Regions from separate parts of the Streptomyces sp. NPDC056835 genome, predicted to be linked through region 3. Evidence: riboswitches for the same ligand, from Rfam matches in the RefSeq annotation. Region 3 holds a riboswitch; each other region holds the start of a gene.

Region 1 (3,271 bases), on a different contig from region 3:
AAGTCGAATCCGTACCCGCCGGAACCGCTCAAGGAGCGTTCGACGAGGACCCCCAACGGCAGCAGGATCAGCAGCAGTACGGAGCCGAGCACCCCGCCGAGCAGAGCCCACTGGCCGGCGCCGCGCGGCCGGCGGGCGGTCAGCGCGGGATCGACCAGCCGCAGCGCGGTCTCCCGCTTCCGTACGGTCCACGCGTGCACCGCCAGGACCGCGCCGACCGCCGCGAACTGCACCAGTGTGAGCACGGCGGCGGTGGGCAGATCGAGGAGCTGCGCGGTCTGCCGGTAGATCTCCACCTCCAGGGTGGAGAAGCCGGGGCCGCCCAGGATCTGTACGACCCCGAAGGAGGTGAAGGTGAAGAGGAAGACCATCAGCGCGGCGGCCGCGACGGCGGGGCCGAGGGCCGGCAGCGTCACCCGCCACCAGGCCGCGAGCCGTCCCGCGCCGAGGACCCGGGCCGCTTCTTCCTGGCGCGGGTCGAGCTGCGCCCACAGGCCGCCCACGGTCCTGACAACCACGGCGTAGTTGAAGAAGACATGCGCGAGGAGGATCGCCCGGACGGAGGTGTCGAGCCGTACGCCCCACAGGTCGTCGAGGAGTCCGCCACGCCCGAGCAGCGCCAGGAAGGCGGTGCCGACGACCACGGTCGGCAGCACGAACGGGACGGTGACGACCGCGCGCAGCAGCTGTTTGCCGGGGAAGGCGAAACGTGCGAAGACGTAGGCGCCCGGGAGCGCGATCAGCAGGGTGAGCGCGGTGGAGGCGAGTGCCTGCCAGGTGGTGAACCACAGGACGTCGAGGATGTCGGGGCGGGTCAGTACGTCCCCGATCCGGCCGAACCGCCAGCCGCCGTCCGTCTTCAGTCCCCGGCCGACGATCGCGGCCACGGGGTAGGCGAAGAAGACCGCGAAGAAGGCGGCGGGCAGCGCCATGAGGGCGAGCCGGACGGCGTTCGCGCGCCCTCCGGCCCGCCCGCGCCCGGTCCCACCGCGCCCGGCCCGCCCGCCCCCCGGCGTCTTGGGTGTTACTTCACTACGAGTGAGGACCACGACTGGATCCACTGCTCACGGTGGGCGGCGATCGTCCCGGGCGCCACGGTCTCGGGCGTGTCGACGGTCGCGCCGAACTTCGTGAACAGCTCAGGCAGCGCGACGTCCTTGACCACGGGGTTGACGAACATGTTCAGCGGCATGTCCGCCTGGAACTTCTCGCCGATCAGGAAGTCCAGCAGCGCCTTGCCGCCGGCCTCGTTCTTCGCGCCGTTCAGCAGACCGGCGAACTCGGTCTGCCGGAAGCAGGTGCCGGTGGAGACCCCGGTCGGCGCTTCCTTCGGCTGGGGCTCGGCGTACAGCACCTCGACCGGCGGGCTGGAGGCGTACGAGACGACGAGCGGCCGGTCGGCCTTGGCCTTCCTGCCGCCCGCGGAGCCGGAGAAGGTCTCGTTGTACGCCTGCTCCCAGCTGTCCACGACCTGGACGCCGTTGCCCTTCAGCTTCTTCCAGTAGTCCTGCCAGCCGTTGTCGCCGTAGCGCGCGACCGTGCCGAGGAGGAAGCCGAGGCCGGGTGAGGAGGTGGCGGCGTTCTCGGTGACGAGCAGGTTCTTGTACTGGGGCTTGATCAGATCGTCGAAGGACCGCGGCGGCGCCAGCTTCTTGTCCTCGAAGTACTTCTTGTCGTAGTTGACGCAGATATCGCCGGTGTCGATCGGGGTGACGCGGTTCTTGTCCTTGTCGAGCCGCGTGCTCTCCTCGACGCGGTCCAGGCCCTTCGCCTCGTACGGCGTGAACAGACCGTTGTCGAGGGCGCGGGAGAGCAGGGTGTTGTCGACACCGAAGAAGACATCGCCCTGGGGCGAACCCTTCGTCAGGATCTCCTTGTTGAGGGCCGCGCCTGCGTCGCCGCTCTTCAGCACCTTGACCGTGTAACCGGTCTCCTTGGTGAACTCCTTCAGCACGGCGGGCGAGGCGTTGAACGAGTCATGGCTGACGAGGGTGACGGTCTTCGACCCCGAACCGCCGCCGCCGTCGCCGGACGACGTGGAGCCGTCGGACCCGCCGCAGGCGGCGAGCGCCGAGACACCGAGCGCGGCGGCGAGCGAGCCGACGGCCGCCCTTCTCATGCTCTTACGGGTACTGCTCACTGACTTTCCTCCTGGGATGTCCAGGAGAAGACGCGGCCCTGCCCGGGGTCCGTACCGGCCGGACCCCGGGCAGGGCGCTACAGCTTGAGTGGTGTCCGAACTTCCTACCCAGAATGACCTGGGCAAGGTTCAGAGGGTCTGCGACCGCTGCCCGCTCCCACGGACATGTGCCGCACTCTCAGCGCTGTGGCGCTCCCCTGTCGGAAAATATGCAATGCGTTCAGGCCAAGGTTACCCCCTGGCGCCGTAGGGGCTCCTACCGCTCCGAGGCGGCCAACTGTCCGCACGCTCCGTCGATCTCCTGGCCCCGGGTGTCCCGTACGGTCACCGGCACACCATGGGCCGCGATCGCCTCGACGAACGCCTTCTCGTCCTCGGGCCGCGACGCCGTCCACTTCGAGCCGGGCGTCGGGTTGAGCGGGATCAGATTGACGTGCACCCGCTTGCCCTTGAGCAGGCGGCCAAGCCGGTCGCCGCGCCACGCCTGGTCGTTGATGTCGCGGATCAGCGCGTACTCGATGGAGACCCGGCGGCCCGACTTCTCCGCGTACTCCCAGGCGGCGTCCAGTACTTCCCGCACCTTCCACCGCGTATTGACGGGGACGAGGGTGTCGCGCAGTTCGTCGTCGGGCGCGTGCAGGGAGACCGCGAGCCGGCACTTGAAGCCCTCGTCGGCGAAGCGCAGCATCGCGGGCACCAGACCGACCGTCGAGACGGTGATCCCGCGCTGCGAGAGACCCAGACCGTCCGGCTCGGGGTCGGTCAGCCGGCGGATCGCCCCGACCACCCGCTTGTAGTTGGCGAGCGGCTCGCCCATGCCCATGAAGACGATGTTGGACAGCCGCGAAGGACCGCCGGGAACCTCACCGTCACGCAGCGCGCGCATCCCGTCGACGATCTGGTGCACGATCTCGGCGGTGGAGAGGTTACGGTCCAGACCGGCCTGGCCGGTGGCGCAGAACGGGCAGTTCATCCCGCAGCCCGCCTGCGAGGAGATGCACATGGTGACCCGGTCCGGGTAGCGCATCAGCACCGACTCGACGAGGGTGCCGTCATGCAGCCGCCAGAGGGTCTTACGGGTGGTGTCGTCGTCGCACGAGATGTGCCGCACCACCGACATCAGGTCGGGCA
Region 2 (3,271 bases), on a different contig from region 3:
GACACCGCGTACCGCATCGCCTCCGCCATCAGCACCGGCTCCCGCGCCCGCGTCACCGCCGACGCCAGCATCACCGCCGCGCACCCCAGCTCCATCGCCAGCGCCGCGTCCGACGCCGTACCCGCCCCCGCGTCCAGGATCACCGGCACCCGCGCCCGCTCCACGATCAGCTCGAAGTTGTGCGGGTTGCGGATGCCGAGCCCGGAGCCGATCGGCGAGCCGAGCGGCATGATCGCCGCGCACCCCACGTCCTCCAGCTTCGCGGCGAGCACGGGATCGTCGTTGGTGTACGGCAGCACCGTGAAGCCGTCGTCGACCAGGGTCTCCGCCGCGTCGAGCAGTTCGATGGGGTCGGGCAGCAGCGTGCGCTCGTCCGCGACGACCTCCAGCTTGATCCAGTCCGTACCCAGCGCCTCACGGGCGAGCCGCGCCGTGAGTACCGCCTCACCGGCGGTGAAGCAGCCCGCCGTGTTGGGCAGCGCCCGGATGCCCAGCGAGGCGAGTACGGACAGGACGGAGCCGTGCACCGTGGGGTCGAGGCGGCGCATCGCGACCGTGGTGAGCTCGGTGCCGGAGGCGACCAGGGACCGTTCCAGCACGTCGAGGCTGGGCGCGCCGCCCGTGCCCATGATCAGCCGGGAGGCGAACGTGGTGGAGCCGATGGTCAGCGGATCGTCGGCCATGGTTCAGCCCCCCTGGACGGCGGTGAGGACCTCGACCCGGTCGCCGTCGCTGAGTGGTGTGCCGGACCAGCGGGTGCGCGGGACCACCGTCTCGTTGACGGCCGCGGCGACGCCCGAGGGCGCGGCGGTGAGCGCGGCGACCACGACGTCGAGGGTGGTGGCGGGCGCGAGCTCGTACGGCTCGCCGTTCACGGAGATGTTCATACGGGCTGCTCCTGAGGGATGGCCGCGACGGGCGAGGGGCGCGAGGAGAAACGCGACGGGGAGAAGGCGCGGGCCTCCGGGGGCAGTTCACCGGTCGTCAGCACCGCGGCCATCGCGTCGCCGGTGACGGGTGTGAGCAGCACCCCGTTGCGGTGGTGGCCGGTGGCCAGGGACAGCCCCGGCAGCGCGGTGGGTCCGAGCAGGGGGGCGTTGTCCGGGGAGCCGGGGCGCAGCCCGGCGAGGGTTTCCGTGAGCGGCAGTTCCGTGATGCCGGGGACGAGTTCGTGCGCGTCCCGCAGCAGTTCGTACACCCCGCCCGCCGTGACCGTGGTGTCCCAGCCGAGTTCCTCGCTGGTGGCGCCGACGACCAGTTCACCGTTCTCGCGCGGCACCAGATAGACGTGGCTGCCGCGCACCACGGCCCGTACCGTCCTGGAGAGGAAGGGCGCGTGGGTACGCGGCACGGTCAGCCGCAGGACCTGGCCCTTGACGGGCCGTACGGGCGGCAGCGCGTCGGCCGGTACGCCCCCGAGCCGGCCGCTGAGGCTGCCGCCCGCCAGGACCACCTGGTCCGCGGTGAGCGCGCGGCCGTCGGCCAGGACGGCGCCGGTGGCCCGGTCGCGTACGACGGAGAGCCGGTCGGCGTGGGCGCGGTGGAACACCACCCCGGCCCGTTCGCACGCGGTCAGCAGGGCCGCGGCCAGCCGGCGGGGGTCGATCTGATGGTCGCCGTCGACCCGCAGACCGCCGCGCACGCCCGGCGCGAGCATCGGCTCCAGGCGCCGGCACTCGCGGCCCGTGAGCCACTGGGACGTCAGCCCCGAGCGCTGCTGGAGGTCGTGCAGCTCGCGCAACTGCGCGCGGTCGTCGGTGTCGAGGGCGACGGCGAGGGTGCCGCAGGCGCGATAGCCGGTGTCCCGTCCGCTCGCCGCCTCCAGTTCGGCGACGAAGCCGGGGTAGCGCGCGGCGGAGGCGAGGTTGAGGCCGAGCAACGTCTCCTCGCCGTGGTGGAGTTCGGTGACGGCGGCGAGCATCCCCGCCGCGACCCGCGCCGCGCCGCCGCCCGGATCGGGGTCGGTGACGGCGGTACGCAGCCCGCGCTGCGCCGCCCGCCAGGCGGTGACCAGGCCGATCAGCCCGCCCCCGATGACGAGGACGTCGGAGCCCGTAGTGGTTCCTTGATGGGGTGACTGCATGGGCGTCCAGCCCCTCCCTTCGCCGGCATGACCCGGATCAGGTTCGTACGGTCGGAGGCCGCCTCAGCCTCCCTCTCAGCCCGGTGCGTCCGGACTCCCGCGAGGTAGTGTCGAAAGCCAGACTAACGCTCCGTTCCGCGCGCTGTAAGGGAGCGATCACCGTAAGGGAGCGATCGCCGTGGGCGCCGCCCCAGCTGTGTGCGTGGCCTCTAAGGTGATCGGGTGAGCGAGCGACAGCAGGGACAGCAGGGACAGCAGGGACAGCAGGAGCCCGGTCCGGCCGCACAGCCGCGGGTGGTCATCGTCGGCGCGGGCATGGCGGGGGTGCAGACCGCGGTGGCCCTGCGGGAGAAGGGCTTCGGCGGCCCGGTCACGGTGCTCGGCGCCGAGCCGCATCCGCCGTACGACCGGCCCCCGCTCTCCAAGGCGGTCCTGTTGGGCAAGGCCGAGAGCTCGGCCTTCGACATCGACTTCGCGGCGCTGTCCGTCCGGCTCAGGCTCGGCCTCGATGTCACCGGACTGCGCTCCGGCGCACGCGAACTGGACACCGCGCGCGGGCCAGTCCCGTACGACGTGCTGGTCATCGCGACCGGCGCGGAGCCGGTCAACCTGCCGGGCACCGAGTCGCTGCCCGGGGTCCATCTGCTGCGCACGCTGGACGACGCGGAACGGCTGCGTCCGGTACTCGGCCGGCGACAGCGGGTCGTGGTCGTCGGCGCCGGGTGGATCGGCGCGGAGTTCACCACGGCCGCCCGGGAGGCGGGCTGCGCCGTGACTGTCGTCGAGGCCGCCGACCGGCCGCTCGCGGGCGTCCTGCCCGCCGAGGTCGCCGCGCCCCTGACCGGCTGGTACGCGGAGAGCGGGGCCGAACTGCTGACGGACGCCCCGGTGGCCGGTGTCGAACCGGGCGCGGTGATCCTCGCGGACGGCCGGCGGCTGGACGCCGACGCGGTGGTCGTGGGCATCGGCGCGCGGCCCGCGACGGGCTGGCTGGCCGGATCGGGGATCGAGCTGGGACCGGACGGCGCCATCGTGGCGGACGAGCGGCTGCGGACCTCGCTGCCCGAGGTGTACGCGGTCGGGGACTGCGCCTCGTTCCCCTCGGCCCGTTACGGAGAGCGACTGCTCGTACATCACTGGGACAACGCCCTTCAGGGGCCGCGTACGGTCGCCGCGCAGGTGGTCGGC
Region 3 (3,271 bases):
GAACTCCTTGGACTTCTCCGCCATGCCCGCCTCGATCTCGGCGGACTCCATCCCGGCCTCCTCCGTCCCCGCCGACTCCATGTCACCTCCGTGCCTGCGCCTGATGTCCTGCGAGATCTTCATCGAGCAGAACTTGGGGCCGCACATCGAGCAGAAATGCGCCGTCTTCGCCGGTTCGGCCGGCAGGGTCTCGTCATGGAACTCCCGTGCCGTGTCCGGATCGAGGGCCAGATTGAACTGGTCCTCCCACCGGAACTCGAACCGGGCGTCGGACAGCGCGTCGTCCCACTCCTGCGCCCCCGGATGCCCCTTGGCGAGGTCCGCCGCGTGCGCCGCGATCTTGTACGTGATGACACCGGTCTTCACATCATCGCGATCCGGCAGGCCGAGGTGCTCCTTGGGCGTGACGTAGCAGAGCATCGCCGTCCCCCACCACGCGATCATCGCCGCGCCGATGCCGGAGGTGATGTGGTCGTACGCCGGGGCCACATCGGTCGTCAGCGGGCCGAGCGTGTAGAACGGCGCCTCCTCGCAGATCTCCTGCTGAAGGTCGATGTTCTCCTTGATCTTGTGCATCGGGACATGCCCCGGGCCCTCGATCATCGTCTGCACGCCCAGCCGCTTGGCGGTCGAGTTCAGCTCGCCCAGCGTGCGCAACTCGGCGAACTGCGCCTCGTCGTTGGCGTCCGCGATGCAACCGGGCCGCAGACCGTCACCCAGGGAGTACGTCACATCGTAGGCCGCGAGGATCTCGCACAGCTCCTCGAAGTTCTCGTACAGGAACGACTCCTTGTGGTGCGCGAGACACCAGGCGGCCATGATCGAACCACCGCGCGAGACGATGCCCGTCTTGCGACGGGCCGTCAGCGGCACGTACCGCAGCAGCACTCCGGCATGCACCGTCATGTAGTCGACGCCCTGCTCGGCCTGCTCGACGACCGTGTCCTTGTAGATGTCCCAGGTCAGCTCCTCGGCCTTGCCATCCACTTTTTCGAGCGCCTGGTACAGCGGGACGGTGCCGATGGGGACGGGGGAGTTGCGCAGCACCCACTCCCGGGTGGTGTGGATATTGCGGCCCGTCGAGAGGTCCATGACCGTGTCCGCGCCCCAGCGCGTCGCCCAGGTCATCTTCTCCACCTCCTCCTCGATGGAGGAGGTGACGGCGGAATTGCCGATATTGGCATTGACCTTCACCAGGAACCGCTTGCCGATGATCATCGGCTCGATCTCCGGGTGATTGACATTGGCCGGCAGTACGGCCCGGCCGGCGGCGATCTCCTCGCGGACGACCTCCGCGGGCACATTCTCGCGGATCGCGACGTACTCCATCTCCGGAGTGATGTCACCGCGCCGGGCATACGCGAGCTGCGTCACCGGCTGCCCGCTCCGGCTCCGCCTGGGCTGGCGCGGCCGGCCGGGGAAGACCGCGTCGAGGCCACGCAGATCGTTCGATCCGCTCCGGAGCAGCCCCCCGCGCGGTGAGGTGTGCTTGAGCCCGTCGTCCTCGGGACGGACCGGCCGGCCCGCGTACTCCTCGGTGTCACCGCGACCGATGATCCAGTTCTCGCGCAGCGGTGCGAGACCCCGGCGTACGTCGGTTTCGACGCCGGGATCGGTGTACGGACCCGACGTGTCGTACAGCGTCACGTCCTCGCCGTTGGTGAGATGCACCTGACGGACCGGCACCTGGAGGTCCGGGCGTGAGCCCTGGACATATCCCTTGTGCCAGCCGATGGACTTTCCGGCCTCGCTCGGATTACCCGAGTCGGAGGCAGACGGATGGGCGTCCTGAACGGTCATGAGACCTACTCCCTACGCCGGCATTACCCGGTAACAGGTTCAGCGGTCGGCGCAGCGCAGGTGTCCGGAGAGAATCCCCCGGGACCACACAGTCAGCGCCCTCTCAGCCCGGTGCTCCGAGCTCCCGCGTGTGCAAAGGTTGCCTCCACGCTAGCGTCATATCCGGCGTGCTGAACAGAGGGCCTCTTCCTTCTTGCGATGATCGGTCGGTGACCCCTCCCCAGCAGACTCACGAAGCGCACGGCCACTCGCACAGCCATGGGCCGGCCGCTCCGGTCTCCCAGCACCTCCGCAAGGTCATCGCGGCGGTCCTGATTCCGTTCGCGGCCGCTGTGGCCGTCGGACTGGCCGTGCTCTGGCCGGGCAGCGCCCCGGCACACGAGCGCACCGGCGTGGGCTTCGACCGGCAGACGGAACAGGGCCAGGTCGTACGGATCGAACGGGTCGACTGCAAGGACGTCAACGCCTCCCAGCTCCCGTCGACCGGCGACATCACGAAGCCCCAGGGGCGCGAGGCGCAGCAGGCGGAGACCGGGGAGTGCAAGAAGGCCACGGTCGAGGTCACGACCGGCAAAGAGAAGGGGCGCACCTTCGTCGAGGTCGTCCAGCCGGACGCACCGCGGCAGTTTCACGTGAAACAGGGTGTCGTGGTGGCATACGCACCCGATGCGCCACGGGATCTCCAGTACTCCGTGACGGACGTGGACCGTAAGTTGCCGCTGACACTGCTGGCCGGGATCTTCGCGCTGGTGGTGGTCGTGGTGGGGCGAATGCGGGGCATCATGGCGCTGGTCGCGCTCATCGCCTCGTTCGCGATTCTGACGCTCTTCATCCTGCCCGCGATTCTGCAGGGATCGAACCCGCTGATCGTGGCGGTCGTCGGGGCCAGCGCGATCATGCTGATCGCTCTCTATCTCTGCCACGGCCTGACGGCGCGTACCTCGGTCGCGGTCCTGGGCACGCTGATCTCGCTGCTGCTGATCGGACTGCTGGGGTCGGTCTTCATCGGCTGGGCGAGCCTGACCGGCAACACCGACGACAACACCGGGCTGATCCACGGCCTGTATCCCGAGATCGATATGAGCGGTCTGCTCCTGGCGGGCGTGATCATCGGTTCGCTCGGTGTGCTCGACGATGTGACGGTGACCCAGACGTCGGCGGTCTGGGAGCTGCGTCAGGCGGATCCGTCGATGGGGCCACGCGCGCTCTACCGGGCGGCCATCCGGATCGGCCGGGACCATATCGCCTCGGTGGTCAATACGCTCGTCCTCGCCTACGCGGGCGCGGCGCTGCCGCTTCTGCTGCTCTTCTCGATCGCGCAGTCGAGCATGGGAACGGTCGCGAACAGCGAGCTGGTGGCGGAGGAGATCGTCCGGACCCTGGTGGGCTCGATCGGTCTGGTCGCGTCGGTGCCGGTCACGACGGCGCTGGCGGCGCTGGTGGTCTCCGCCGACCGGCAGACTCCGGAGAT

The links. Region 3 has a riboswitch for thiamine pyrophosphate ahead of thiC (phosphomethylpyrimidine synthase ThiC). Riboswitches for the same ligand answer to the same signal wherever they lie in the genome.
Region 1: linked by a shared signal. The riboswitch ahead of ACFRMN_RS36605 (thiamine ABC transporter substrate binding subunit) and the one ahead of thiC (phosphomethylpyrimidine synthase ThiC) in region 3 are both predicted to bind thiamine pyrophosphate.
Region 2: linked by a shared signal. The riboswitch ahead of thiO (glycine oxidase ThiO) and the one ahead of thiC (phosphomethylpyrimidine synthase ThiC) in region 3 are both predicted to bind thiamine pyrophosphate.

The regions. Positions count from the first base shown of each region.
Region 1 is NZ_JBHUBB010000054.1:3,346-6,616, forward strand. Features, by position in the region: gene ACFRMN_RS36600 (ABC transporter permease) at 1-932, opposite strand, end outside; gene ACFRMN_RS36605 (thiamine ABC transporter substrate binding subunit) at 1,025-2,119, opposite strand; TPP riboswitch at 2,224-2,349, opposite strand; gene rlmN (23S rRNA (adenine(2503)-C(2))-methyltransferase RlmN) at 2,397-3,271, opposite strand, start outside.
Region 2 is NZ_JBHUBB010000013.1:210,147-213,417, reverse strand. Features, by position in the region: gene ACFRMN_RS17680 (thiazole synthase) at 1-683, opposite strand, end outside; gene thiS (sulfur carrier protein ThiS) at 687-887, opposite strand; gene thiO (glycine oxidase ThiO) at 884-2,083, opposite strand; TPP riboswitch at 2,081-2,194, opposite strand; gene ACFRMN_RS17665 (NAD(P)/FAD-dependent oxidoreductase) at 2,306-3,271, shown strand, end outside.
Region 3 is NZ_JBHUBB010000020.1:147,951-151,221, forward strand. Features, by position in the region: gene thiC (phosphomethylpyrimidine synthase ThiC) at 1-1,800, opposite strand, end outside; TPP riboswitch at 1,793-1,938, opposite strand; gene ACFRMN_RS23420 (YibE/F family protein) at 2,010-3,271, shown strand, end outside.